DNA from 3 places in the Fructobacillus tropaeoli genome. Region 3 is predicted to be linked to each of the others. Evidence: riboswitches for the same ligand, from Rfam matches in the RefSeq annotation. Region 3 holds a riboswitch; each other region holds the start of a gene.

The links. Region 3 has a riboswitch for thiamine pyrophosphate ahead of FT12353_RS07120 (3-oxoacyl-ACP reductase). Riboswitches for the same ligand answer to the same signal wherever they lie in the genome.
Region 1: another riboswitch for thiamine pyrophosphate. It lies ahead of FT12353_RS02645 (ECF transporter S component); the one in region 3 lies ahead of FT12353_RS07120 (3-oxoacyl-ACP reductase).
Region 2: another riboswitch for thiamine pyrophosphate. It lies ahead of FT12353_RS02600 (TenA family protein); the one in region 3 lies ahead of FT12353_RS07120 (3-oxoacyl-ACP reductase).

Annotation. Positions count from the first base shown of each region.
Region 1 is NZ_BOJU01000002.1:108,949-118,831, reverse strand. It holds gene der (ribosome biogenesis GTPase Der) at 1-357, shown strand, start outside; gene hbs (non-specific DNA-binding protein Hbs) at 572-847, shown strand; gene FT12353_RS02670 (zinc-binding dehydrogenase) at 1,198-2,229, shown strand; gene FT12353_RS02665 (alpha/beta hydrolase) at 2,286-3,140, shown strand; gene FT12353_RS02660 (MFS transporter) at 3,295-4,599, shown strand; gene FT12353_RS02655 (MerR family transcriptional regulator) at 4,596-4,973, shown strand; gene FT12353_RS02650 (FAD-dependent oxidoreductase) at 5,180-6,520, shown strand; TPP riboswitch at 6,628-6,718, shown strand; gene FT12353_RS02645 (ECF transporter S component) at 6,800-7,357, shown strand; gene FT12353_RS02640 (ATP-binding cassette domain-containing protein) at 7,370-8,779, shown strand; gene FT12353_RS02635 (energy-coupling factor transporter transmembrane component T family protein) at 8,776-9,444, shown strand; gene FT12353_RS02630 (LysR family transcriptional regulator) at 9,513-9,883, opposite strand, start outside.
Region 2 is NZ_BOJU01000002.1:96,557-106,439, forward strand. It holds gene FT12353_RS02570 (glycoside hydrolase family 13 protein) at 1-1,276, shown strand, start outside; gene FT12353_RS02575 (iron-containing alcohol dehydrogenase) at 1,420-2,592, opposite strand; gene FT12353_RS02580 (tautomerase family protein) at 2,833-3,225, opposite strand; gene thiM (hydroxyethylthiazole kinase) at 3,453-4,244, opposite strand; gene thiE (thiamine phosphate synthase) at 4,241-4,888, opposite strand; gene thiD (bifunctional hydroxymethylpyrimidine kinase/phosphomethylpyrimidine kinase) at 4,902-5,717, opposite strand; gene FT12353_RS02600 (TenA family protein) at 5,714-6,370, opposite strand; TPP riboswitch at 6,514-6,602, opposite strand; gene FT12353_RS02605 (MarR family winged helix-turn-helix transcriptional regulator) at 6,736-7,194, shown strand; gene FT12353_RS02610 (PH domain-containing protein) at 7,396-8,976, opposite strand; gene FT12353_RS02615 (PH domain-containing protein) at 8,966-9,436, opposite strand; gene FT12353_RS02620 (pyrroline-5-carboxylate reductase family protein) at 9,531-9,883, opposite strand, start outside.
Region 3 is NZ_BOJU01000005.1:12,538-22,420, forward strand. It holds gene FT12353_RS07085 (ABC transporter permease/substrate binding protein) at 1-1,206, shown strand, start outside; gene FT12353_RS07090 (ABC transporter permease) at 1,337-2,560, opposite strand; gene FT12353_RS07095 (ABC transporter ATP-binding protein) at 2,553-3,449, opposite strand; tRNA gene FT12353_RS07100 (tRNA-Glu) at 3,822-3,893, shown strand; gene FT12353_RS07105 (glycoside hydrolase family protein) at 4,244-5,788, shown strand; gene FT12353_RS07110 (NINE protein) at 6,032-6,301, shown strand; gene FT12353_RS07115 (hypothetical protein) at 6,599-6,748, opposite strand; TPP riboswitch at 6,945-7,034, shown strand; gene FT12353_RS07120 (3-oxoacyl-ACP reductase) at 7,136-7,891, shown strand; gene FT12353_RS07125 (ABC transporter permease family protein) at 8,058-8,795, shown strand; gene FT12353_RS07130 (hypothetical protein) at 8,996-9,559, shown strand; gene FT12353_RS08600 (hypothetical protein) at 9,781-9,883, shown strand, end outside.

The DNA.
Region 1 (9,883 bases), on a different contig from region 3:
TTTTTGGACTATGCACCAATCGTCTTTGTTTCAGCGAAGACAGGCCAGCGCTTAGACCGCTTGCCTGATTTGATTTTGGCCGTAAATGACAACCATCAGAAGCGGGTTTCATCATCAACATTGAATGATGTCTTGATGGATGCTTTGGCTACTAATCCGGCACCATCTGATAACGGTCGCCGTTTGCGTGTTTATTACGCCACTCAAGTGGCAATCGAACCACCAACGATTGTTGTCTTTGTCAATGATGTTGAACTGATGCATTTTTCATACCAGCGTTTCCTAGAGAACCAAATTCGAGCCGCGTTTGACTTCTCTGGAACGCCTATCAAGCTGATTATTCGTCAGCGAAAGTAACGTTTTATCGTTGAAAGTTTCAGTACTGTGAGGATTCACTTGCAAATGTGCGGAAAACCGCAATTACCGCATGAAATTGGGCTTTATGCCTACACATTTTAATTTACATGTGCTATCCTATCTTTATGGAAGTTGCCACGGTAGCGTTCCCAAGCTGCTAACGATTGTCACGTTAGCGGATATTCTAAATTAATTATTCGCGAGGAGAAAAGGAATGGCAAACAAGCAAGAATTGATCGATTCAGTCGCAATGAAGACTGGTTTAACAAAGAAGGACGCAGACAAGGCAGTTGCCGCTGTCTTGTCATCAATTGAAGACGCTTTGAAGAAGGGCGAAAAGGTTCAATTGATTGGTTTTGGTAACTTTGAAGTTCGTGAACGTGCAGCTCGTAAGGGTCGTAACCCACAAACTAAGGAAGAAATCCAAATTCCTGCATCAAAGGTTCCTGCATTCAAGCCTGGTAAGGCATTGAAGGACGCCGTTAAGTAAGCGGACCTTTTCATATTTAAGCACACTCAGCTGAGTGTGCTTTTTTGTTTGCGCTTGATGATTCAGTGGGGTAGGAGCGGTACCAGTCTGGTTAAAGAAATCGGCATTTGATTAGTTTGACGTCGCAGGGTAGATAATTTTACTCTTTATTGCTATAAAATAGAAAAACGTTCTTGACTTAGAGTCGACTCCAGGGCATAAGATGGAGTTATCAGTGACGGATGAATTCATCAAAGGGTGATGCCAATATTTATGGCATTGTTTTGTCAAAACGAATTTGTCCATATTACGTCTGATTTTACTTTTAAAGCAGACAAGTTCATAATCAGCGAAAAGGAGTATCAACAAACATGAAAGCAGCAATTTTTGTAAAGCCAGGACAAGTTGAAATGCAAGAGGTTGAAAAGCCAACGATTCAAGGACCCAAGGATGCCGTGATTAAGACGGTACGAGCATCGGTTTGTGGTTCGGATCTTTGGTTCTACCGGGGTATTTCCAAGCGTGATGGTGGCAGCCAGGTTGGCCATGAAGCTATCGGAATCGTTGAAGAGGTCGGTAGTGAAGTTTCCAACGTTCAGCCGGGTGATTTTGTTATTGCACCGTTTACTCATGGTTGTGGCCACTGTCAGGCCTGCTTAGCAGGTTTTGATGGCGATTGCCTTGATCCTGATAAAGGTGGCTCAACCGGTTACCAGGCGGAACACATCGGCTTTAAGAATGCCGATTGGGCGCTGGTTAAGATTCCGGGTCAGCCAGCAGACTACAGCGATGACCAGTTGAAATCCTTGATGACCTTGTCGGATGTGATGGCAACCGGTTACCACGCTGCAGCTACTGCTGAAGTCAAAGAGGGTGACACGGTGGTTGTCATGGGCGATGGCGCTGTGGGCCTCTCAGGGGTGATTGCAGCCAAGCTGCGTGGTGCGAAGCGGATTATTTTGATGTCGCGCCACGAAGACCGACAAGAACTGGGTAAGGCGTTTGGTGCTACCGATATTGTGGCCGAACGTGACCAAGCTGGGATTGACAAGGTGATGGCGCTAACGGGTGCCGGTGCGGATGCTATTCTTGAATGTGTTGGTTCAGAGCAGGCTGTGGCAACTGCTGTTCAACTTGGCCGTCCAGGTGCCGTCGTTGGCCGTGTGGGGATTCCTCAAGACCTAATGATGAACACGAATAACCTATTCTGGAAGAATATTGGCTTGCGCGGAGGGATTGCTGCGGTTACCACCTATGACCGTGAATTGTTATTGCAGGCGGTCCTTGATGGCAAAATCAATCCTGGTCAGGTCTTTACCAAGCAATTTGCGCTGAAAGATATTCAACAGGCTTATGAAGCCATGGATCAGCGCGAAGCGATTAAGTCTCTGATTGTTTTTTAGATTTTAAATCGCCGACATAAAGCCCCTGGCCAACCGGTTGGCCGTAAAGGAGTACGATGAAAAAGAATAAAAAAATGATAGCGATTGCAGGTGCCTCGACAGCAATACTGGCGATGTTGGCAATCGGGCTGACCGTTTGGCTAACCCAGCCAGCTAAGCCGATTTCTAATACGAAGCCAACCGAAGCAACGGTCTTCTTTCACGGCTATGGTTCCTCTCGAAATGCTGAGCAGACGATGAGTCGGTATTTAATCCAGCAAGGGTATTCAAACCGTAGGATTAATGCGACGGTTAGCAAAAGCGGCCAGGTTAGTTTTAGTGGTACCGTGAAGAAAGAGGACCAGAACCCACTAATTTTGGTGCAATTTAACGATAATCGAAATACTAACTTTACTAAGACAAATCAGTGGGTCACCAAGATTATGGAAGATTTGCATGATCAGGGGATTCAGTCAGTGAACCTGATTGGCCATTCAATGGGAAATTTGGCCATCGCTTTTTACTTGAAAAATCATGTGCAGCAAAGTGATCAATTGCCAGTTGTGAAACGGCAAATTGCGATTGCTGGTCCCTTTAACTTTTTGAAGGATAGCCCAAGGCCAAAATCAAATTTGAACTTGGCAGATCCTGCCAGCCAGTCCGAAGCTGATTTTAAAAAGGTCGCATTAGCTGGTTTGGAGCAATATTACGAGAATAATCAGACCAAAGTGTTGAATATCTACGGCAATAGCATGGGCAAAGAAGAGTCGGACTCGACCGTCACGAATAATGCGTCGAAGTCATTGAAGTACTTTGTCCGTCAGCCAAGTACTTACCAGGAAAAGTTATTTACTGGTAAAAATGCGCAACATTCGAAGCTGCATGAAAATCAGAATGTCAACAAGGTCCTCAAGCAGTTTTTAACGGAATAGCAAGGGGACAAATGCTGAAAAACAGTCTTTTAAAAAGGCTGTTTTTTTCTTGTTCTTTTTCTTGACTTGGAGTTCACTCCAGGGTGTTTAATGATCACTGACCTGAAAACGCAATGCTTGGTTTTGAAAAGAAACCAAGATAAAGGAGATAAGAATGACAAAACAACGATTTGGGATGGTCCTGCCGATCACCTTACTCGCTTACTTTTTAATTTTGATGGATAATTCCATTATTTTTACCAGTGCAACTGAGATTGGTCAAAGCCTAGACCTTTCTTCTTCCACCTTGTCGTGGGTTTCCAATGCCTATACATTAACCTTTGGTGGTTTTTTATTATTATCGAGCAGGCTTTCGGATTTGCTGGGACGTAAACGGATTTTCTTAATTGGGCTCACAATTTTTGGACTGAGCTCATTGCTGATTGGCTTGTCGGATAACGCAGCCCTCGTGATTACACTGCGGGCTATTCAGGGAATTGGTTCTTCGATTATTGCGCCGACCACCTTGGCCTTGATGATGGATAATTACCAAGGGCAAATGCGTGAACGGGCAATCGCTTACTATGGTGTTACAGCCGGGATTGGTGCCAGCCTGGGGCTGTTAATTGGTGGTGGCCTCACAACTTTATTTTCTTGGGAAGCCGGTTTTTTGATTAACGTGCCGCTGACGGCATTACTGTTCTGTTTGACAATTCGCTTTGTTCCGAATAAAGCGGGATTAAAGACAAAAATTGACTATATTGGTGCTATTCTGTCGGTCATCGGATTAGCAGCCTTGATTGATGGCTTAACGAGTAACCAGTGGCTACTGATTTTATTGGCCGTTATTGTTTTAGCCTGCTTTATCGGCTTTGAAAGCCGGAAAAAACAGCCAATGTTGCCTTTGGCTTTGTTTCATAACCGAGTTCGTGCAGGTGCCTACGTGGCCCGCATGCTCTTTATGATCGCGATGCTCCCATATTGGTTCTTTTTACCCCAGCTTTGGCAAGCCAGTTATCATTTAACGGCGTTACAATCCGGGTTAGCCTTTCTCCCCTTAACATTAGTCCAATTTATGGTATCGTTGTCCCTAGGAAGGCTGACTGCTCGTTTTGGCAACCAGTTGATCTTGCTAGTCGGGGAGGGATTGCTGTTCCTTGGTTTGTTTTGGACGGCCGTGTCGGCGGTTTCTTTGGGCTATTGGTTGGCTTTTGCCTTGCCAATGGTGGTGATTGGCATTGGGCAGGGCCTGGTCCTGGCGCCAGTGACGTCAGCCGGTCTGTATCAAGCGCCTGACGAACTGGCTGGTATTGCCTCAGGGTTGACGAATACGGCCCATCAAATTGGTGGCCCAATCGGTCTTTCTTTGATTGTGGCAACGGCGGGGAACTACCATGGCCAAGTAGCAACAATGGCTTTCTTTACGGGAATGGCTTTTGTGGTTGTGGCCGTTTTTGTTGTACGAAAGGTGCAAAAATGAATATTAAAGAAGCTGCAAAGGCGACTGGATTGTCAAATGATACGATTCGCTATTATGAACGAATTGGGGTCATCATGCCGGTGCCCCGCAAGGAAAATCAGTTGCGCGATTTCACCGAGCGCAACATTAATCAATTGAAATTTGCCAAAACGATGCGCCACGCGGGTGTTTCCATCGAACGATTGCGTGAATATATTGGCATGGTGCTGGAGGATGATGACCGGACAATTCCTGCGCGGAAAGCTTTATTGCTAGAACAAGCAGAAGAGATGCAGGAACGAATTAATCAAATCCAAGCCGCCCACGATCATTTACTGTACAAAATTGACCATTACGAAAGCCACATGCGTCAGGCGGAGAATCGTTTAGAATAGAACGCTGAAATCGTTTGATAACTGGTAAAGATGTCTGATTTAGAGAGGAAAAACGAATTTTCGATAAATTAGAACGACTTTATTTGTCCCTTTGTTTTATTTGATACTTTTTTGAAAACTGTTGGATAAGTGATTGACAGAACGCTGTTTTATTGGTAAACTTTAATTACAATTTTCACATAGCTATATATTAGGAGGCACTTTTAATGAAAGTTGCAGTAATTGGTTCGACGCACGCCGGCGTGTTTGCCGCTAAGCAGATTAAGGCAGACCACCCAGACGCTGAGGTACACGTGTTTGAAAAGAATCAAACAGTTTCTTTCTTGTCATGTGGAATCGCCCTTTGGATTGGTGACAATGTTTCATCAACTGACAAGATGTTTTATGAAACGCCAGATTCAATGGCTAAGCAGGGCATTTCAATGCACATGCAAACGCTTGTTGAAGCTGCAGACTTGGAAGCAAAGACTTTGAACATCAAGGACTTGGTTTCTGGTGCCCAGTCAGAAGAAACTTTCGATAAGATTGTCATTACTACTGGTTCACGCGCTATCAAGCCTCGTATCCCAGGAATCGATTCTGACAAGGTCTTTGATTCAAAGACTTGGGATAACGCCAACGCCTTGAAGGAAGTGACTGAAAAGGTCAAGCGGATTATCGTTATTGGTGCCGGTTATATCGGTGCCGAATTGGCAGAACAATTGTCAGTTAACGATAAGGAAGTCACCTTGATTGATGGTTTGGACCGCGTGTTGGCCAACAACACAGCGCCTGAATTCTCATCTGTTTTCCAAAAGGCCTATGAAGACCATGGTGTTAAGTTAGCGCTTGGTCAGATGGTTTCAGGATTTGAAGACACTGCTGATGGTATCAAGGTTACTACTGATAAGGGTACTTACGAAGCTGACATTGCCATCTTGGGTATCGGTTTCTTGCCAAACACTGCGATGTTCCGTGACCAAGTTGATATGTTGCCAAACGGCGCCATCAAGGTTAACAAGTTCATGGAAACTTCTGTCAAGGATGTCTTTGCTGCCGGTGATTCAGCAACCGTCTTCTACAACCCAACACAAAAGGATGACTACATTCCATTGGCAACCAATGCTGTTCGTCAAGGAATCTTGGTTGGTAAGAACATTGCAGAACCAACGATGGCTTACCAAGGTACACAAGCAACATCAGCTGTTGAATTGTACGAAATGGCTTACGCTTCAACTGGTTTGACTGTTCAATCAGCAGCTCGTAAGGGTGTTGAAGCAGATTCTGTGACAATTTCAGAAGACTACCGTCCTGATTTCATGTTGTCAACAACGCCTGTTAAGGCTTCATTGACTTGGGAAAAGGGTACTCGCCGCATTGTTGGTGCTGCCTTCTTGTCAAAGCATGACATTTCACAAGCTGCCAACGTGGTTTCATTGGCAATCGAAAACGGCATGACAATTGATCAATTGTCAATGACGGACTTCTTCTTCCAGCCAAACTTCGGTCAACCAGTCAACTATGTTTCATCAGTTGCCATGGCTGCCGTTGCCAAGGCAAACAAGTAAAAATCAGCTTTTTCAAGCACTCGGGCACTAAACCGAGTGCTTTTTTATTTGAAAGCCCTTGCATAAAGGCCAGAGACAGTGTAAGCTAATAAAGTAGTAAATTTGAATATAGCGATCTGGGGTACCATTTTGGTTGAGAATTAAACCCATTGAACCTGTTAGGCTAAGACCGACGAAGGAAGATCCACACAAGTTTTTTATGACCACCCGTGTTGGACTCTGCCCAGGCGAGTGGTTTTTTCATGCCTTCTTGTTTCCCTGGACGCAAAGGAGAGAATAATGAAACAAAAGTGGACGCTACAAAACGTGATTTTGCTGGCTTTGATTGGGATTATCTTCTCGGTCATTTACTGGATTATGGATCCGGTTTACCAAATCGTTAACAGTGGCTTGGCCGTGATTGGGTTGCAAGCCTTTACGAATGAAATCACGCTTGGTGTATGGATGATGGCCGGACCATTGGCTTCTTACATCTTAAAGAAGGTTGGTGCAGGCTTTATCGGGGAAATGCTCGGGGCTGCCGGTGAAATGTTCTTGGGTGGTTCTTATGGAGTTGGAACGCTCTTGTCAGGCTTTATCCAAGGAATCGGTTCTGAACTTGGTTTCGCCTTGACGGGTTATAAGAACTGGTTTGCTGGTCTTTGGTTGTCAACTTTGACTGGAACAGTTGTTACCTTTGGTTGGGACCTCTTTAAGTCAGGTTATATCCACTACAAGTTGGGCTTGTTAGTCGCTTTGTTCATCGTTCGTTACCTATCAATCTTCTTCTTCTCAGGTGTCTTGGTACACTTGATTGCCAAGTTGTTGGATCGGTCAAAGTTGTTGTCCCACGAATAAGGAGGACAAAAAATGGCAATAACTGCCAGAAACCTCACGGTGGCTTATCGTGACCAAGCCATCATTGATGATTTAAATTTAACGCTTGAAAAAAAGACCCTGACCCTGTTAATGGGGCCTTCCGGGTCAGGAAAATCAACTCTGTTAAAGGCTTTAGCGGGTCTTTACCCCCAATATGGTGGTCAGGTTAGTGGTGAAATTGAAATTGATCAAGCGGCGATTGCCACACTGAAGGCGAATGAAAGAGCCAAGCGCGTGGCTTTGCTCTTTCAAAATCCCGATGACCAGTTTGCCATGCCAACGGTGCGGGAAGAATTTATTTTTGCACTGGAAAACCTCGAATTGGATAAGGACGAAATTGATCAAAAGACGGCCTGGGCATTGGAAAAGGTTGGTCTGACTGATTTTATCGACCGGTCCTTTGTGACTTTGTCCGGTGGGGAAATGCAAAAGGTTGCTTTGGCGGAAGTGTTGGCCCTGGGGGCCGACTATCTGTTGCTGGATGAACCGTTTGCTTCTGTCGATAGCCAATCGCGAGAAGACCTCCAGGTTTTGCTCCAACAGTTGAGCCAGGAGGGCTACGGCATTCTTGTTTCCGACCACGACCCGGCCGGATATTTCGATAAAATCAGCCAGTTTTATCAGCTAAAAGAAAAGGCCTTGGTGTTGGTTCCTGAAAATGATTGGAGCCAATATGATTATCAAAAGCAGACGGTAACCTTAAAGCCGGTCGCTTTCAGCGACCAAGCACAAGATACTGCCTATCGCTTTGATAACCTGCGGATTCAAAACGGAGAACGGTTGGTCTTAGACCAGGATATCTTGCAAATCTTTGCTAAGGGGATTACCTTGCTGACCGGTCCAAATGGTGTCGGCAAGTCTTCCGTTCTGAAGACGCTGGCACGACTCCACCGCTATGAGGGTTCTTTGACCTACCAGGACCAAGAAGTTCACGCCTGGAAACCGCGTCTCTACTTTGGCCAGGTCGGTCTGCTGTTCCAGTCAGCATCCGACCAGTTCTTAAACATCACGGTTGATGAGGAACTTGACCAGGTGATGGCCAAGAGCCACCACGCTGATTTCTGGACAAAAGAGGTCTTGAACCAGTGGTTGTCCGACCTGCATTTGACGGGATTGGGTGACCGGTCGGTTTACACGCTTTCGGGTGGCCAGCAGAAGAAATTGCAATTGCTGTTGATGCTAATCATGGCACCACAAGTGCTGTTCTTAGATGAACCGCTGGCGGGCTTGGATGAGCAGTCGGTGGCAGTCGTTTTGAACCTGATTCAGACCTGCCAACAGGCGCTCGGATTGACCATTTTGGTTGTTTCTCACCAAACAAGGGACCTGGTCAACATTGTTGACCGTCACTTGCGCTATGAACAAACGGCGATGGCCTACCAAGAGGAGGTGCTCGTATGATGAACGCCACACAACGGATGATTTTGGCCTTGGCGATCTCGTTGGAAATTTCGTTGACCAAATCAGTAACGCTAAACGTTGTCCTCTTTTCGGTTGCCTTTTTGCTATTGCTGATCCGGCGCCAACCCCTTAAGAAGATTGGTCTCTACGTGGCCATCGCTATCATTCCGGTTTTGGGTTCGTTCTGGTCCTTTTACCTGTATGGTCAGGGAACGGCGGCAGAAAACTTGCATTTTGGTTTGGTGATGGGGAGTCGAGTTCTCGTCTTTATCTTTATTGGGGCTTGGTTGACAATGGGGATGACACCGTACGTCCTCTTGGCCTCACTGCGCCAAAACCTGAAGATGTCGGCGACCTTTACCTACGGAATTTTGGGTGCACTAAACTTTATGCCGCGGTTTAAGCAGGCCTTCTCGTCGATTCAAGCGGCGGGGATGATGCGTGGTGAAGTGTTACGGTGGTGGCAGCCAACGCTGTACTTTAAGGCTTTGGTTCATGCCATTAAGTGGTCGAAGAACCTAGCCATGGCCATGACTTCACACGGTTTCCAGGAAGGGGCCTCACGGTCGGCTTACCGGGATTATCCAATGGCAAAATCAGGCTGGGTATTGATTGTTTTGATTTTGATTGCCCTGCAAGTAATCTTGTTCTTTTCTCGTTACTAACGAGAAGCGCAACAAGCTGATATTAAAAAACGACAAATTCGTTATCTTGACGAATTTGCCGTTTTTTTTTAGCCTTTTTTCAAGTAGGAAAGGATTTCTTTTTGCATGGCTTTCACAAAGGGGTCTTTAGCCGAGGAGGGGTTAATCACGAGGCCAAGGTGGCGGTAATAGGGATGTTCGAAGGGATAGGCTTCGACTTCGCCGGAAAGTTTTGTGAGTGCTAAGTCCGGCAGGATGCCCCAGCCTAAGCCGGCTTCGACCATGGCCAGAATGGACTGGTCATCAATTGAGTAGTTGATGGCTTGGGGCTTGACTTGGAGTTCGTCCAGAGCAGCCTTGGTATCGGAATCGTAATCGGACCGTTGCAAGATAAAGTGGCGGTCCTCTAGGTCGTCTTGGCTAATTGAAACGCCATTTTTGGGGGTGAAATCAGCCGGGG
Region 2 (9,883 bases), on a different contig from region 3:
TCATGAACCAAACAACTGGTCCTCTTTCTTCTCGGGTTCAGCCTGGAAGTTTGACGAAAAAAGTGGTCAATATTACCTCCACCTCTTCGTTGAGGGCCAACCTGATTTAAACTGGAAAAATGACGAACTCCGCGACCAAGTCTATCAAATGATGAACTGGTGGGTCGACAAGGGAATCGATGGCTTCCGGATGGATGTGATTTCGATGATTTCAAAGCCAGACGGATTGCCGGATGCACCATTGCCTGCTGGCAATACCTACGCTAATCCGGTTTCATTGACCGCTAACGGCCCTCACGTGCACGAATACTTGCGGGAAATGCGACAAAAGGTGTTGAACAATGCTGATTTGATGACCGTTGGTGAAACTTCTGGCGTCGATATTGAGCATGCCCAAAAGTATGCCGGCATCGACGGCAGCGAACTAAACATGGTCTTCCAGTTCGAGCACATGGGTCTTGATGACAACCCTAACCCAGCGCTGGGTAAGTGGGATAATCAACCGGTTTCATTGGTCAAGCTCAAGGACAACTTGAGCAAGTGGCAAACGGAACTCGAGGGCAATAGCTGGAATTCCCTTTACTGGGATAACCACGATCAACCCCGCATCGTTAGCCGCTTTGGGAACGATTCTGCTGAATACCGGGAAGTTTCAGCCAAGATGCTGGCTACACTCTTACACTTCATGCAGGGAACGCCTTACATCTTCCAGGGTGAGGAATTGGGAATGACCAATGCCTACAACCTGGGTTGGGACGACTTCGATGATATCGAAATCATCAACGGTCGCAAGTTCATCGTCGACAAGGAAAAATTAGTGGACAACGACACCATGCTCGATTACGTCCACTATAAGGGACGTGATAACGCCCGGACACCAATGCAGTGGACGGCCGGAAAAAACGCCGGCTTCACCGACGGTACACCTTGGCTGAAGTTGAATGACAACTTCGAGACCATCAATGCGACCGCTGCATTGGCCGACGATAATTCCGTCTTTTACCACTATCAAAAGCTGATTCAGCTCCGCCATGACCTTGACCTAATTACTACCGGTCACTACGAATTGATTGACCCGGCCGATGACCAGGTCTATACGTACAAGCGAATTGGGGATGACCAAGAACTCTTGATTATTAACAACTTCACCGATCAGGACCTAGAACGCGATTACCCCGTTCCGGCCGATGCCCAGTTGCTCATCAGCAATTACCAAGATGACTTGGGTCTCAAATTGCGACCATACGAAGCTAAGGCCTACTTGTATAACCGCTAAAGATTTAATAAAGGCCGTCACAACTACATGAAGCGAACAAAAAGAACCAAAGATACGACAAATTGTCGCTCTTTGGTTCTTTTGCTGTGGTCACGATTTGATAGTTAGTCGGGGAAAGCTCGCCCCCTAGCAAATCAGTTCCCCTATTTCATTGACGCTTCTAAGAGGTTGCGAACGTCTGCCACAGTCATCTTCACAAAGGCATTTTGATCCAAGTGATTAACTTGAACCGCACTCTTAGCCATGGCATCAAAGTCCTGGTCCGTCTCAATGCCAACACCAGGCAATGTCGTTGGCACGTCAAGACTGGCCAACCATTCTCGAGTCTTTACAATTGTCTGGGTGGCAACGGCATCGTCATCCCCCGTCAAGTCCCAGACATTCCGTCCTAAGGAAACAAAATAAGGCTTTGTCTCTTCTGAATAGATAAAGTCTAACCAGTGTGGCGTCAAGATGCCCAGGCCAACACCGTGAGTGATGTCATAATAGGCTGACAATTCGTGTTCGATTGGGTGCACTGACCATGAATTGACATTCCCTGTCCGTGGCAAGCCGTTCAAAGCCATGGTTGAGGCCCACATCAAATTAGCTCGAGCATCGTAGTTATCGGGTTCACGCAAGGCAACTGGCGCCCACTTAATCACAGTCCGCATAATCCCTTCAATCAAGCCATTGCGAACATCGTTTTCGTAACCCTTTTGGTCAAAGTATTGTTCCGTCAAATGACTAAAGATATCAATTGATCCGGCTGCCGTTTGCCACTTTGAAACTGAGAACGTCAAACTTGGATCCAGGAAGGAAACGGCCGGTGTATTAGGACCACCGGTTCCCAACTTTTGTTTCGTTTCTGGGTTGGAAATCACAGAACCAGTGTTCATCTCAGTTCCAGTAGCCGCCAACGTTAAAATGTCGACAACGGGCAACTGGTCAATGGCAAAGCGCTTCTTGGAATCCAAAACCAAGTCCCAAGGGTCGCCGTCATAGAACTTGGCAGAAGCGATGACCTTTGAAGCATCGATAACAGACCCACCACCAACGGCTAAGATGACATCGATATCGTTGTCTTTCACTAATTTTTGTCCCTCACGAACTGAGGCAATCTTTGGATTGGGCTCAATCCCAGACAATTCTGTCACATCCAAACCTGCCAGCGCCTTCATCACGCGTTCGTACAGACCTGATTTTTTAATTGAACCACCACCGTAGGTTACGAGCACCTTTTGACCAAATTGGGCAATTGCAGCCTGCAATTCGGTCTCCAAGCGATCTTTCCCGAAACGAATATCGGTTGTGTTCTTAAATGTAAAATTTTCCATTTTTGACAGAACTCCTTTTTAAACATACAAGCAGACCATTTGTAATTTAAATGGCCTGTTTGCTCGACTTAAACCCTCTGAAAGGTTTGTGCATCAATTTTAGAGGAACAAAACCCATCTGTCAATTTTCCATAAACCACTTGGGTTTATCACGGCAGCGACGGGCAATTGGCCAGTCGTTAACAATAGCTGATTTTAACAAAAAGCCCGCTAACACTCAGTGCTAGCGGGCTAATTTTATTAAAGGTCACCGTTTAAGAAATGATTCTTTCCCTCACCAAATGACCAGTCTTCAGCATGGTTGCTGATAAAGGAGATAATAACATCTTCCTGGCGAACGCCGGCTTTATCAGCCAAGACTGCCACCAATGACTTCGTGAATTCCTTCTTGGCCTTCACTGGACGTGGTGTTGACAATACCGTAAAGAACAAAACCTTGTCTGAACGGTCATAGTCAAGACCAACATCTTGAAAATTAATTTCATAGTCTTCGTGTTGCGTCACGATTTGGAAACGGTCGCGGTCTGGTAATGACAACGTTTCCTTGGCAACGTCAAAAGACAGTTGCATGATATTCTTAATTTCTGCGGGTTCGTACTGCCCCTTAATCAAGTCAATTTTCATTAATGGCATGCGCATTTCTCCTCATGTGGCTTTGCTAATAGACTAATCCTAGCATAAAAGCCCGGTAGGCACAATCGTGAGTGTGATGAACACTGACAAAGCGTGCTGTGACGCTGACGACGGGCGGCTTTGTCTTACTCGCGCCTAGTAGACAGCAAGCATTCTCACACAGCAAGATGCGGAGCCCTTCGTACAGTCCGCTTTACTCGCATAACTGGCAATCACAGCCAAAATCATCACTTGACTTGGTGCAGGTGGATTTGCCCTTGGAGCTTTTCATCCGTCAAGTTGCCCAACTGGTCGAGCATCTTGTTCAAGAAATCAGCAGGACCGGCAACACCCTCTGCCACCGCCAGTTCACCGGCAACGGGTAGAGCAGCGGTCGCATAGGCCAAATCAGCCAAGTCCATGCTTTGACTAGCGAAGGCGCCCAGCAAGCCGTCTAGTGCATCCCCCATGCCAACATTGGTTGCCAATTGGCTAGCCGAGTTATCAATCTGGTAGACCGTCTGGCCGTCTGAAACCAAGTCCTGAACACCAGTTGCGACCACAACGGCACCGAGCTTTTGAGCCGCCTTCTGGACAATTTCAACCGGGTCAGCCGTACCACTACCAGCATCAATACCGTGGCTTTCCCATTCCACTTCAGCCAAAGTTGCTACCTCACCAAGGTTACCGCGGACGATGCTCACCTTGACTGATTCCAAGATTTCCTTGGCCCGCTTTGACCGCAATGGCGTCGCACCAACGGCAACAGGATCAAAGACAACTGGAAGGTCCAATTCGTTGGCCGTCTTTCCACTATTAATCATCACCTTTTGTGAATTTTCGGAAGTTGAACCCAAATTCAAGGTTACGGCGTTGGCGATTTTCGTCAAATCAGCTGCATCCAGTGGGTCCTCGAGCATAATTGGAGAAGCGCCGATATAGGCAATGGCATTTGCGACCAATTGGGGGGTAACGCTATTGGCTACGTTCAAGACGATGGGCTGGTTCTGGCGAACGGCAGTTAAGATTGTTTGACTCATTTTGTTACTCCTCGTAATTTCTGAACACTTCGTTGAATATCATCGCTAGCGGTAATAGCCGAAATGACGGCAACACCCGCAATCGGCAACTCTGCTAATTCCTGGCAGTTCTCCTCATGGATACCACCAATGGCCACAACTGGCAGCGGACTCTTTGACGCAACCGCCAAGACACCTTCTGGCCCAATGGCCTCCTTGACCTTTTCCTTACTGGTCGTTGCAAAGGCCGGTCCAACACCCAAGTAGTCAACCACTGCCAAATCAGCTTCACTGGCAGCCAGCTCTTTCAAGTCGTGGACGGATAAACCAAGCAGCAAATCAGGGGCGACTTCATGGATTGCTCGCACCGATGTATCGCCTTGACCAACATGCAGGCCATCCGCCTGAATGGCCAATGCCAAAGGCAGGTCATCATCCACATACAAAGGCACATGAGCCGCTTTCGTAATACTCCTGATTTTCTGGCCCAACGCCACTTTTTCCGCTTGGTTCAACTTCGAGTGGTCCTTTTCACGGTACTGGACAGCCGTTACGCCGGCATCACAGGCCTCTTGAACCACGCGAATTACTTCGTTTGGATCGTCATTGACGTTTTGGCTTCCCACAACGAGATAAACCGTTAATGATGCAGGATCAAAATTCATTATCTTTTCCCTCTTAATCTTCTGGATTCGACCATTGGCCATGATTCAAAGGACCGTGACCATGACCGATAACTAGCGGATGCCCGATAATGGCATTCATATAACGGTGGCCCTTTTCAATTGCTTCTCGCAGAGAATCACCTTGGGCCAAAAAGGACGTAATCGCAGCCGAGAGGGTGTCCCCCGTCCCGTGCTTACTTGACGTTTCAACCTTTTGTCCTTCTAGCCAGAAGCCTTCTTCGTTTTCCAATAAGACATAATCATAAATCACTGGGCCTGCACCATGGCCACCCTTAACGATGACGTTTGGAACGCCCAATGCTTGAATCTTTTGACCAGCAGTAACCATATCATCGCGGTTACTGATTTTCATATCGGCTAATAGTTCGGCTTCGGGGAGGTTTGGTGTCACCAGTGTGGCTAATGGCAGCAAGTGATTCTTCAAGGCCGCAATGCCGGCTGGGTCGAGCAAGGTCGCCCCACCCTTGGCGACCATTACGGGGTCAACCACGAAGCTCTTTTGTTGGTAGTGACGGATGTTTTTCGCTACCTGAAGGACGCGCGCTTCGTCGAAGAGCGCACCCGTTTTGGCTGCACGGACATCAAAGTCGGCCATCACCGAGGCAAACTGTTGGTCAATCACGGCCAAATCAGTTGGATAAGCACCCTGCACACCTAGTGTGTTTTGTGCGGTTAATCCGGCCACCACGACCGTCGAATAAGTCTTGCAAGCCTGCATGGTTTTGATATCAGCTTGCATACCGGCACCACCACCAGAATCAGAACCAGCAATGGTTAATGCTGTCGGATATTGGTTTGGATCAATCATTTTGTTGCCTCCATTCCCTGCAGGAAGAATTGATTTTCATACTTTGTTGATTGGATAAAGGCAGCCAAGGCTTCCTCTTGCACCTCAGGGCTCACTTGCTCGGCCGTCTGATTAACCAAAGCTAACATTGGTCGCGTCAAGCCCTTGTCAATCCCACGGTAATAGCCCACCCATGGCATAAATGGATTATCTGGCTTAATGAGGCCATCCCGAATCAACAAATCAGCTAAGTAGGCATAGTCGTAAGGGCAGGCAGCCAAGGCAACCAAGCCGATAAACGGATCCTTTTCGACTGATTTGGTCATGTGGTTAACGTACTGATCCGTGACCGTTGAATTTGGATACTTCCCCTCTTGGATGCTCTTGTCGTCGGTTTCAGCCAAGTCCAGCAAAATCTTGTGCGCGGCATATTCGCGGTCATCGTCGGCCACTTCGGCATCGATTGTTTGTCCGGTTAATGTCTGGCAAACCTGTTCATACAGTGGCAAATAATGACCTAAATAACGGTAATCTTGTTGCACGTAGTAGAGCAGCGCCTCAGGATTAACTTCCCCAGCAATCATTGCTTGGATAAAGGGATTGGCATAAAAATCAGCCTTGTGTTCTTCCATCACTTGCATAAAGCGGTCGGAAAACGGCAGCGTCTTCGTCATTTTTTCTCCTCAATTATCAACTTTATTTTGGCAGACTATGGGGTTGCAGTCGCCATTTAGACAAAATAAAAAGCCCTCAGCCTGAGCTGAGGACTTCTGGCCTGTTGACGGTTACCGAACATGGGCAATGTCTTTAGGATTTCAATCCGTTTTTCGAAGTTTCCTGCGACCGTGCTAGCGGCATCAGGTTCAATGGGTATAATCTCAGCTCAGGGCACCCCAACTTTATTTATCACACAAGCAGTATAGCACGGAAATTAGAATCCGTGTGAAAAAACTTCGTTGTGGGTACTTGCTACCCGCTATGAAATCAGTTATATTATAAGTATACTTACAGATTAATTCTAATACCAAGGAGGTTCCCCATGAGCCCTGTCAAAACCGCTTCACTCACTCGCTACATGGATTCAACCAATCAGAAGTTTTTCAACTTATATACTGACTGGTTCCGCCAAATGAAATACCGTCTTCGTGAGCTTGACTTGACCCACCCCCAATTCCAAATTTTGGCCACCGTTCATGGCCTGAGTTTACAAAATACCGAGATTACGCAAATTATGGTGGCTAAGGCAGCGGACGTTGATGCCATGACCGCTTCGGCTATTATCACCAAACTGAGTCGTGAAGATCTTTTGGACCGCTACCCAGGTAAGAAGAACCCACGCTCAAAAGCCCTCTCCTTAACTCAGGCTGGCGAGGAAAAACTGCAACAAGCATTAGACATCGTCAATCAATTTGACCAAGACCTCTGGAGCCAATTTGATGCCACTTTGCCAGAAAGTATTGACCAGGCTCAAGCAGTCGTCAAAACCCACCACTTCTAAGATTGTCGAAGCATCGCATCACAAATTGAAAAGAGCCGAGCATACATAATTGTATCCTCGACTCTTTTTTCTTTGGCCCAAAAATCAGTGCAGTTCCACCACTTAATTGTAGTGCAAGTAATAGTGGCTCTGCCGCCTGCAAGCAAGCATGACGGTTCAAACCACTTTTGATTCACTAATTTCTGCAACGAATGCACCGTTCTAACCAAGTGATTGGTACCAATCAAAGATGGCTTTGACCTCCTCCATTGGCAAGTAGCGAGCAGTCAAAACCTTCGTACTGGTATCAGTTCGGACCACCACGGCAAGGTGGGCTCGCTGATTACGACGAGCTAGCCACCAACTCTGCTTAATGGACAACGACTGAATCTTATCCCAGGCAATGTAGGTCGTAATCGTTTCGTAGTTCTTCGCCGTTTTTAAAACGAGAACCTGGCCGTTAACCACTTGGGCAGTTGTCGCCTTCCCCTTATACCAGCCGGCACCGACAACGAAGGCCAACACAAGCAAAACCAGCAAAACAACGAGCGGCAACCGTTGAAAAACATAGATCAGGACGGCAGCGACGGGTAAGGTCCAAAAAAGGCCGTTACGGATCATTGTCAAAATCTGATAGGTTGAGCTACTGGTCTTTTTGATTGGCTTGCTTGGAAAATTAGGCAACCACTGTGACAAGTAGTGGTCAACAGCTCCTGATTTTACCATTGGAATCAAGGTCGGTACGTTTTTAGAAACCTTATCTTCGCCATTTTCGTCTGTAATTAACCGTGTCTTGACCGTCGAAAGGCCCAGTGCCTGCCGAAAAATATTTTGGCGGACCTCAACCGTTTGCATCCGGTTAATCGACAGATGCATCGTTTGTCGTTCGAAAAGTCCCCGAGCAATCGTTAAATGACCGGCATCATGGTGAACTTCAAAGCCAAAATACAAAATCACCGTTCGCAAAACATTAAAAGCAATCACGATTAAGACAAACAGAACCACCAGCAAGACGATCATCAGTGCGCCCAGACCCAGAACATGATTAGTAAATTCCTGCTCAAGCCAATGGCTGACTACCCCTTTCTGATCTAAGTGAACGAACCCACCCAAAAATATAAAGAATTGAAAGATGACTTCCGGCGTCGTCACGGCATAGGTAATCAAGGATAGAACAGAAGCCCGATAAGAATCAGCAGAAAGCCTGCTAGAATCATTTGACCGCAACGAGCTTGTTTGAGTGGCGGTTTTCGGGTCATTCTCAACATCAAACGACTGCCCCTGCGGGTCTTTCTTGTCCACTAACTCATCTTGTTCCTGTGTCGCTGGTCCTTCATTTTGCGCCTGAACTTTTGCGCGTTCAATCAAGGTGGGCAGATTAGTCGTTTCATCCTGTCGCTTTTGCTCAAGAACAAGTGCCACCCAGGTTGGTACAACGGAGAGGGAAATCTGATTTTGCTTGGCTCCCTTCCCCCCAGAATCAACGGCAATCTCCTCCAAATGGAATGGTTGTAGGAAAAACCATTGCTTTCGGTGGATATTTTGAATTTTGTGGTAAGGCAAGTGGCGCACCTGCCGTTCTAACACACCCGACCGGTAAATCAGTTCGCTCTCCGTGAGTTCATAGGTCGTCATCCAGAAGCTTAAAATGGACCAGATCAACAGTGCTAGGAAAAGCAAGACCCATTCCCACCAAGTAAAATGGAAAAAGAGCAATATGGCCAAGCCTAAAGCCACCATATTTTTCAATTGTTCGTAAAAACTCAAAATAAAAGCAAGGGGATGTAAGTGCTTAGCCTTCATGGCGAGCCTCCCTAGCCAACGTCATGACCCTGTCCTTAAATTGTTCAGCTTCGACCTCCGTTAAGGCTTCAATTTCATGACCAGATCCCCCCGTCAAAATATGCACCTGTTGTAATTTAAACAACCGTAAAATCGGTCCCTGGTCCAAATCGACGTTCTGCACCCGAGCAATTGGAATCGCAGTATGGGTCCGGAAGAAGAAGCCTTTTTTGATTTCAACATCCGTTTCGTTCACCATAAAGTGGTAAAAAGCATAACGGTAACGGACCAATAAAATGCCAACGACAAACCACAGTACAATGGCCAAAAAGAGCCCCCAGATTGCCCAAATTGGTAGATAAAACTTCAAAAAATGTTGTAGCGCCCAGTTTCCAGCGAAGTAAATGGCTAAAATCACAATGGCGCCAATGACTTCCATGATATACCAGACCTTTTTAATCGTTGCTGGTAATGCTTGCATCGTTCTCTCCCTCTCTCATAAAAAAATGGGGCTAAGAAGTAGTTTGGCTTCTTGGTCCCAAGTTATCGTTCACTCATTTAAAAAGTCTGAGCTTTTAATCACCGGCAGCTGCCAAAATGGCGGCATGCACTGCCCCACGGAAGCCGTGCTGATCTAAGGCTAAGACGCCCTTAATCGTTGTACCCCCAGGTGATGTAATCTGCCCCTTCAAGTCACCCGCGGACAAATCAGACTGTTGTGCCAATTGCGCCGTCCCGGCAACCACTGAGGCCACCATCTGACCCGCTTGCTTTCGATCCATGCCCTTGGCAACGGCCGCGTCTTCCATGGCGTCCATCAAGACGTCGATAAAGGCTGGTGAGCAACCACCGATGGTCCCGGCGATGGCTAATTGGTCTTCCCTCACAACCAAGACATCCCCAAGTGATTCCAAGACATCATGGACCA
Region 3 (9,883 bases):
CCAGTTGTTAACTTTACTTATCTTGGTTTGCAACAGGTGCCAACTGATTTGGTCGAAGCCGCTGACTCATTCGGGGCAACGACTTGGCAAAAGTTGTTCAAGTTGGAATTGCCAAATGCGAAGAACACCATTATTGCCGGTGCTAAGCAAACTATTATGCTGGCATTGTCGATGGTTGTGACGGCTTCGATGATTGGGGCGCCAGGACTTGGTCGTGGCGTCTTGTCAGCCGTTCAACACGCTGACGTTGGATCAGGATTCGTTAATGGAATTGCCTTGGTTATCTTGGCCATCATCATTGACCGCTTTGTTCAACGAATGAACACGGAACCCGTTTCCGCACCAAAGTTGCCAAAGTGGCGTAAGTTGGCTACTTGGGCAATGTTGGCCGTGATTGCTATCTCCGGTATTGCCGGCAGCATCACTGCTCATCAAGCTTCAGGAAAGAAAGTCAACATTGGTTATGTTGAATGGGATTCTGAAGTTGCCTCAACGAACGTCTTGGCTGAAGCAATGCGTCAGCACGGCTATGATGTGACGATTACGCCACTTGATAACGCCGTGAACTGGCAATCAGTTGCTAACAAGCAAACCGATGCAACTGTTTCGGCTTGGTTACCAAATACTCACAAGGCCTTGTACGCTAAGTATAAGAACGATGTTGACTTGCTTGGCCCTAACTTGAAGGGTGTTAAGTTAGGCTTGGTTGTTCCAGACTACATGAATGTTAACTCGATTGCTGATTTGACAAATCAGGCCAACAAGACCATTACTGGTATTGAGCCTGGTGCCGGTGTTATGGCTGCTGCACAAAAGACGATTGATTCTTACGGTAACCTTTCTGGTTGGAATTTGCAGGCATCATCATCTGGTGCAATGGTTTCAGCATTGGATAAGGCTTACAAGGCTAAGCAACCAATTATCTTGACTGGTTGGTCACCACATTGGATGTTCAACAAGTATAAGTTGAAGTACTTGGCTGATCCAAAGGGAACGATGGGATCACAAGAATCAATTAATACTGTTGTTCGTAAGAACTTGAAGCAGACGAACCCCGATGTCTACAAGGTGATGAAGAAGTTCCACTGGACACAAGATGACATGCAGACGGTGATGCTTGATATCCAAAACGGTAAGACACCTACAAAGGCCGCCGATGACTGGATTAGTAAGCACAAGTCTCAAGTCAACGCTTGGTTTAAGTAACAAGACTCATGTCGTTTGACTCCGGTCTGATGGCAAATTAAAAGCGACTCGAAGTAATCAATTTGATTACTTGGGTCGCTTTTTGTGTGTGCTGTTGGCTGGGGCTCAATGGCGAAGCTGATTTGACCGCTTAAGAGCGTTTAAAGGAGGCTAAGAGTTGCTTTAAGATGTTTTCATCTGAGTAGGACAAAACGTTCTTAGCGTAGAGCTTTTGCCCATATTGAGCAAGTGCCACGAGGACAATTAGCGAAATGGTCAGTGACAGAAGGGCCTGCCACCAGTTAACGTATTGGTTGGCGAGGAGGCTGGGCATCGTTGATTGCGACATGAAGGGGATGTAGGCAAAGATTCGGACGACGACGTTATTGCCACCGTTTGAAGCGGATGCCAGTCCAACAACATAGGGAATCATGGCCAGGGTGGTCACAGGGACCATTGCTTGGGAAACCTGTGAAGTATCGTTCACTAACGAAGCCGCAATCGCTGCCAAAATCAGGTACAGTCCAGTGGCTACGATGATGAAGACAAACGTATAAGTCAAAAATCCCGGGGTCAATGCGGTTAGGTAGGAAAGCGCCTGCTTAACCATCGTAATTTGTTGACCGAAGAGGTTGGCTCCTATCCCTAGGACGACATAGGAAAGGAGCTGGGTGACCAAGAGACCGGTGATACCAAGGAGCTTGCCAAAGTATTGCGCCTGGGCTGATGAGGCCGCTAGCAGGGTTTCCATAATTCGTGATGACTTCTCGTTGGCAATTTCATTACCGATTAAGGAAGCATAGGTGGAAACAATTAGTAAGACGATAATGGTGACAGCAACTGAAATGGCCGCCTTTGCAGCCTGGTTATTATCGGCATCCTGTTGGCTTGATTGGTTTTGGACCGTTGTCTTGAGACTAAAGGGCGTCATCAGTGCTGCGGTTTGTCTTGCAGTCAGCCCGTAATTCTCAGCCTGAGTGGTCAAGAAAAGTTTACTGAGGACCGCTTGTAATTGATCCTTATCAATTTTTGGTGCTTTTTGCTGGGTGACTAATGTGCCTTGACCATCATTTAGGGTCAGGATGCCATCGATTGTCTGTTTTTTCAAGGCCGATTGGGCGGATTGTTCGTCGGTGATTGATGAGACCTTGATGTTCATCTTGCTGGCCGATTGGTTAATGGCTTCACGACTGGTACTGGGACCAATGATGGCTACCTTGGCTGGTTGGTCGTTTGAAAAGTAACTAATACTATAACCCAGGAGACCGGCTGCGGCAATTAAAAGAATCGGTGAAATGATTAACCACCAGAAGGACTTTTTCTTCAGGCGGGTAAGGTAGGTGTGTTTGGCAACTAGGAGTGTGGGATTAGTCATTGGTGCTGACCTCCGTTTTAAAGATTTCGGCCAGGGTTGGTGGCTGTTGTGAGAAGGCGGGGATGTAGCCGTTGCGAGTTACCGCCTCAAAAATTTGTCGTCCGGCTGCTTCATAGGCAAGTGTCAGCATATAGCCACCGTCCTTTGGTTCAGCGTGAATGACCCCGGCCATCGCCAAGTAGTCTGATTTCGTCAAATGGGGGGCCTCAACATAGAGGCGGGTTCGTCCAAAGGACTCACGAATGGCCTGAACGGGGCCTTGGAGAACAGTCCGACCTTTTTTGAGCATCAGTAGTTGATCTGAAATTTGGCTGACGTTGTCCATATTGTGCGATGAAAAAATAATCATCGCTCCGCGAGCTTTGAGACGCTTAATTTCGTCCATAAAAATGGCAGCATTGACGGGATCTAAGCCTGAGAAAGGTTCATCAAGGATGATAAATTCTGGTTCGAAAATCAGCGCCATAATCATTTGGATTTTCTGGGCATTTCCTTTTGACAGGGACTGAACCAAGTCACCGGGCTCGCCGACAACTTGTAATCGGTCCATCCAGTCTTTGAGGGCATTCTTAGCGGCCTTTTTCTCCATGCCGTGAAGTTGGGCCAGGTAGACGACCTGTTCTTCAACTGTTTGCTTTTGATAGAGACCGCGTTCTTCGGGTAAAAAGCCGATTTTCCGACGCAAATGATCGTCGATTGGGTGGTTATCCCAGGAAATGGTACCATCGTCTGCCTGGATAAAGTCTAAAATCATCCGAAAAGTCGTGGTTTTGCCGGCACCATTTTGTCCGATTAGTCCGAGAACTTCACCTGGTTGGAGGGTAAAGGAGAGGTCGGAAACAGCTTGGTGGCCGCCGAATGCTTTTGATAGGTGGGAAAGAGTAATCATGATAAAGCTCCTAACGTACATGAGCAAAATGGATGAAGAGGGTTTAATTGTTTGCGTTAGCTAAGAGTGCTCGGCCGTTGCTTTGGTTGAGGGCAGACGGTTTATTAGTTAGCGTAAAAATCAGAACTCAGCATTTGCTCGAATATCCTCATTATCTCACAGTTTGGCTCGGGGTTCGAATCTGATGAAGGCGAGAGTTGAAGATGGTTAGAATGGGTGTGGGTTGATATGCTGGATAGACTTATAAACAATTAGAAGGAATGATTATTCTTTCTGTTAGCAGTTTTAATAGTGGACTTAATTAGAAAGAGCGAAAAAACTAATTGACTAGTGGCCAATAATCTAGTAAACTATTTAAGTATTGTTGACCATGGCCCCATGGTCAAGTGGTTAAGACGTCGCGTTCTCAGCGCGGAATCGAGGGTTCGACTCCCTCTGGGGCTATATCAAGCTATACGGTGCTAACACGCACCGTATAGCTTTTTTTTCTTTTTAAATGGCTATATATCAACGTTTTCATACGGTTTAATGTCTAGCAAAGTCTTTCAAAATAAGTCGAAAATTTGCCCCAAATTTGCCTCATAGGACACTTTTTTGATAATTTGCCCCAAATTTGCCCCAAAAAAAGCCCCCAAAAAGGGGGGATCGAAGTTATAAATTGTCAAAAATGACCTTGATATTATCCAGGATTTGGCTGAACATGATAATAATCATTGTATCTTTAGTTAACGAATAGATGGGTAACAAATAATCATTTTAAAAGTGGGTAACTAAAAGTAAAGTGGGAGTTAGACATGTGCGATTCTAATACATTTAAAACAGTAAATTATACACCACAGACAGACCCTAGTTATAACCAGGAACACCACTTGGAAAATCCTGCTGGTTTTATGAATGATATGCAGTCAATTTTTCAAGATCGTAGTGGACTTTGGCATGTTTACTATCTGAACGAACCAACTTGGGGCATTAACAATGAAATAGGGAACTCGAATTGGCAACATGCAACTTCAATTGATGGGACACACTGGGTGAATGATTCAGATATTGCGATTAAATCACGAAAATTAGACCCAACAGTTAAATGGGGCTCAGTTGCTACTGGTTCTGTTGTGATTAGTGATGGCTCAATTGCTGGAACAACCGATGGGGATTTCGTAGCTTTCTTTTCAAGTTACGGTGCGGTAAATTGCGGTGAGCAATCAATTTGGGCGGCGATTTCAAAAGACAATGGACACTCTTATCAACCTCTATCTGATTTAGCGGTTATGCCTAATTTAGATAATTATCCTGATTTTCGTGATCCATATGTGATGAAATACAATGGTCAATGGGTGATGTATATGGCTGAGGGAGACAAAGTCGGTACTTATTCATCAACAGATGGCCAAAACTGGAGTTATATTGGCAGTACGTCATGGAACCCTGATGCCTTTTTGGATGGGAAGGACCACGGTATCGTTGAATGTCCTTATGTTGTCACAATGATGGCAGATGATGGCACTCGTCACGCGGTTCAATTTGTTGGCGCTAATGATTATAACTGGGGGTACACAACTGGAACGAGTTATTTGATTGGCTCAATTGACAGTAGTGGCATCTTTACCAAGCAAAACGATCAGACATTGCCAGTTAGAATTGACCTAGGGACTGACTATTATGGATCAAACTTTGGCAAGGTGGATGAACAGACTTTGATTACTAGTTCGTGGGTCAATAACTGGGCTTATGCTAATGAGAAGGTTATTGGCATTGACGGAAATCAAACGAAAAAAGGCACGACATGTGCTTTGTTTCGTGATATCAAAATGGTTAAAGACGCTTCAGCACCGTCTGGTTATTCTTTGCAACTTTTCGTTCGTGATGTGGTCGACCGCACTTTCCCAACAAATGATGACTACAATGTTTATCATGATATTCCATCAGGTGGAGAATATTTGAGAACGATTGATAACAGCAAGGTGGTTGATTTTGACATACAAGGTGGTCAACCAGGAGGAGTATTTGTTGTTGACGTTCGGCAAGATGACAACATTTCGACACTGATGTTTGACATCAACGGTGGTTGGATTAGAACCAAAAGAAGCATGAAAGGGAATTTCAATAATTCTACTTACAATGCTGAAACTAAAAATATTACCTATGGAAAACCAGGATTAACAGATACGCATTTGACTATTTATTTCGATACAAAATCAATTGAAATTGAATTTACTGACTCACACCAGGTTTATACACTGCTTAAGTGGGGGAAGAAAAACAATCAGTCAACTACTTTGTCATTGCAAGGTGGAAATATGCCAGTATCGGTTAATTGTAAGGAATATGATTATAGATGACGCATTTGATTGGCTAAATATATTTGGTTTTCGGAATGTTAATTAAAATAATTTGGAATTAACTGATTGCGCTAAAAATATGGTTAGGGTCAACGAATTAGTCATTAATCAAAATCTTTTTAATCTGTTTTATGAAAATATCGTCTTCAAAACGACATCTTCTATGTAACTAAAGTAAAATTAATGATAAAATTGTAGTTGGACATTTTTGATTGAATTACTTGAAACATAAGGGGAAAATATATGGATACTGTATACGATGGTAACGCAAAGATTAACACTGTAAACAAGCATGTCTTTGTTTGGATTTGCAACTTTTTGGTCGGTGAATTTGGTGTTGACCGCTTTATTCGAGGACAAATCGGTCTAGGGCTGTTCAAGCTTTTTATCGGCTCATGGATTACTTTGGGTATTTGGCCCTTTGTCGATTTTGTGATTGCGCTTGTAAAAGCCTATGGATCAAACAACCATAGCAATGAATTAACATTTATTAACGGTCGTTACGCCAACTAAAAGTTATTTTCGTGAAAAAGATAGTTGATAGCTACTAACTAATAAAACCCACCGTTACTGAACGGTGGGTTTTATTTGATGTTATTAAAGCGGATTATTAAATGCTGTGATTTAGTATTAGTAGCAGTTAGTTCAACCCAGTAGGGCAACGTAACCCACCATGCTCAGCACAGCGATGATTCCGATAATAACGAACCATGGGCGCGTGTAGAGTGTGTCTCGTGGCTGTTGGTCTTCGTCTTCGTTTTCTTTATTTTTATTGTTCATCAGATTATCTTCCTTTCATGCAAAATCAGGTTACCTATATAAAATAATGGTGCGATAGGTAAGGGACCAGGGCGAAATCGATAGCACCTCATAACCCTGAGCTTCTAAATTGCTGATAGCGGCATTTAAATTTTGTTCAAAGCCTTTAGCAGTACTAGCGGTGATGACCTTTGTTTTCATAGGTTCCCTCCGTTCTTTCAATCAACTCTCTATCCTCATTGTAAGTAAAGCGGCACATTTTTCAATGATAGGAGCTGATTTTTTATGAAATTTGAAGGATTTGGGCTGGCATATCAGTCATGATCAAGCCGTTAAATGTTTGATTTTAAAATCAGTCTAAAATATGGTTGACGGCTGATTTCATATGGTAAAATATAAGCAACGCTAGGGGCGTCGATTTGACTGAGAAGAACCCTTTGAACCTGAACTAGTTAATACTAGCGGAGGAAAGTGTCATTGCTAATGAATTTTTTAGTGGTGCTTTCTATCAAGAAAGCACCTTTTTATTTGCAGCAAACGGCATAAGGTCAGTCGTTGAGATGCCTTTCTAAAAGGAAAGGTAGAGGAATGTCGAAAACAGTTTTGATTACGGGAAGTAGCCGAGGTTTGGGAGCGGAAATTGCACGCACTTTCGCGAAAGATGGCTTTCAGGTAGTGATTAATTATTACCATAGTCAAGAGAAGGCCGAAGAATTGGTAGCAGAAATCGGACCTGACCGCGCTATGGCTATTCAAGCTGATGTCCGGAATCGAGCCGAGGTTGATCAAATGGTCCAACAAGCCGTTGCTAAATTTGGCTCACTTGACACGGTCGTGAATAACGCCCTTATTAACTTTAAATTTGATCCAGTGGCACAGAAGCTCTTTAAGGATTTGACTTGGGACTCTTATCAGGAGCAAATCGATGGTACATTGAAGGGAGCCTTTAATGTGACCCAAAGTGCCTTGCCACAAATGATGGCGCAAAAAGCTGGACAAGTGGTTAATATTGGGACTAATTTATTCCAAAATCCCGTTGTGGCTTACCATGAATACACTACGGCCAAGGCTGCCATGATTGGCTTTACCCGTAATTTGGCTGTTGAGCTGGGTGAATTTGGGATCAACGTCAATATGGTTTCAGGTGGTCTACTGCAAACAACGGACGCCAGTGCGGTCACAACGCCAGAAGTGTTTGACTACATCAAGCAGACAACGCCGCTGCGAAAGGTGACGGAACCAGGCGATGTTGCCAAGGCCGTTCTCTTCCTTGGTAGTAGTGATCAGGGCCGGGGGTTAACGGCACAAAACGTGACGGTTGACGGCGGTTTGACAATGAATTAATTGAAGTACATTCAGCAATGTCCAAGACGGGCATTGCTTTTTTTGTCAAAAAAGAAAGCAAAGTGTAATAGGTAAACTAGAATCATTAGCGTTAAAATCAGGAGTAGATACTACTGACGGCTGATTGCTAGCCATCAAATAATTTTTTTAGAGAGAAGGAATAACAATGGTTATTATTGGCTTGATTGCAATTGTGCTGATTGGGATATGGTTTTCTTTTTGGCTTTCGATGAAAATTATTGAGATGCTGCCATATCTGATTTTGCTTTATATTGCCTTGAATATTTTGAACTTTATTTTGGACCACAAGACAGGCATCTTATTGACTATTCTGGTAATTGCGGCAATTCTGATTTCTGCTTGGATTTATGGTTCGCGCCATCCTGATGATGAAAGTGCGTCAGATCAAGCAGAAGCTGAAAATACTGCAGAAATCAGCCCAGCAGTGGCCGATGATACTGATGTTGAAACACTAATCGCTCAGCCAGTTGCGTTAACACCTGCTGAACAACGTGACCAAGCGTGGAAACAGATGGAAAAAATTCATCCGTTAAACATGGGGGATGGTCTGTTTATTGATACAAAAAATGAACAAATGTTTCTTGATTTAGGTGACTCAGAAATGCGTGGCCAGAAATACTTACTAGAAGATTTTTCTGCTGTGCAGGAATACAAGGTACGCGAAGAAACGACGAAGACCAAGGTGATTGGCGTTCGTTTTGCGGATATGGGTCGGTACAATTTTGCCGATATTGAATTAAGTAAGGCTACAAATGATGTTTTGGGCGTTAGTCCGGCCGACTATTTTGAAGGTATCTTAGCACAACAAATTTTTGCTGTGCACCCAGAGTCTAGCCCACTTCAAAGCGATGACCAGCAAGGAATTGCTGGGACGAGCCATTAATGATTGTGCGTTTTATTTTTACGGCCGAACATAAGTTCTACAAATTGTTATTAGAATGATAGACAAACTGACAACAAGAGAGTTAAACTAATGGAGTCAGTTACCAATCTGGTTTTAAAAGGTTGGTACAAAATCTATTAGGTCCAGTTGAACATCAGGTCTGTAAATGTCCTGATTTTTAATTGTTTGGGAGAGTTAGAATGTTTTTCTTGGTTTCATTGACTATCATTGGTTTGCTGTTTTTGACTGCAATTGTGAAGGCACACCATTTAGCACGACGCCGTCGAATCATTCGGGCAATGCTGAAGCGAGAAGTTAATCAAGCATTGGCTGAGCAAAATCAGCAGAATGATAATAACTTTGATTTTGATGTTCACACGCCAAAAGAGGTTCATGACTATTTAAAGAAGCAATTCGAGGATGAAAATGCTTTAAACCTCGGCGACGGCCTCTTTATTGACGTGAAGACGGAGTACCTGTTTTACGACTTGGACCATGCTGATGCCGACGGCAACCTTTATTTCATTGAAAACTTTGATGAAATTGAGCACTATGAAGTGGTTGCGGAAACCGAAGAGACTAAGACCATTGCGGCAAACTTTTTAGATTTTGATGATGGTGATTTTGTTCATACAACTCTTAGTCGGCGAGAAAATCCTGTTATTGGAACAAGTCCAGCTGATTATTTTGAAAAATTGTTGAAAAAATGCGTGAAGCAAAACCGGCAGGCCTACCAGGACTACTTGGTGAGTCAGGAGCGATAAAGGTGTTATTATATCCCCGCTTAATCTATTCACGTTACAATAAAGTTACGATTAGTATATTGAACGAGGTATAAAACGTGTTCTTATTATTTGGCTTAATATTAGTGATTTGGGGAATTGTTTCACTTTTCCGGTTCACTTTAAATGTATTTTCATACTTTTTAATTTTAGTTGGTATTTTGTTAGTGTTGAGTTTCTTTCTACATCATTGGATCTTTTCATTGATTATCGCAGCAGTTATCGTCTATATTGTCCGCAGTGGTAAGCGACGGGTGGTTGATGACCAACCGGATACGGGCTTTGGTCGTCGCGACATTAGCGATG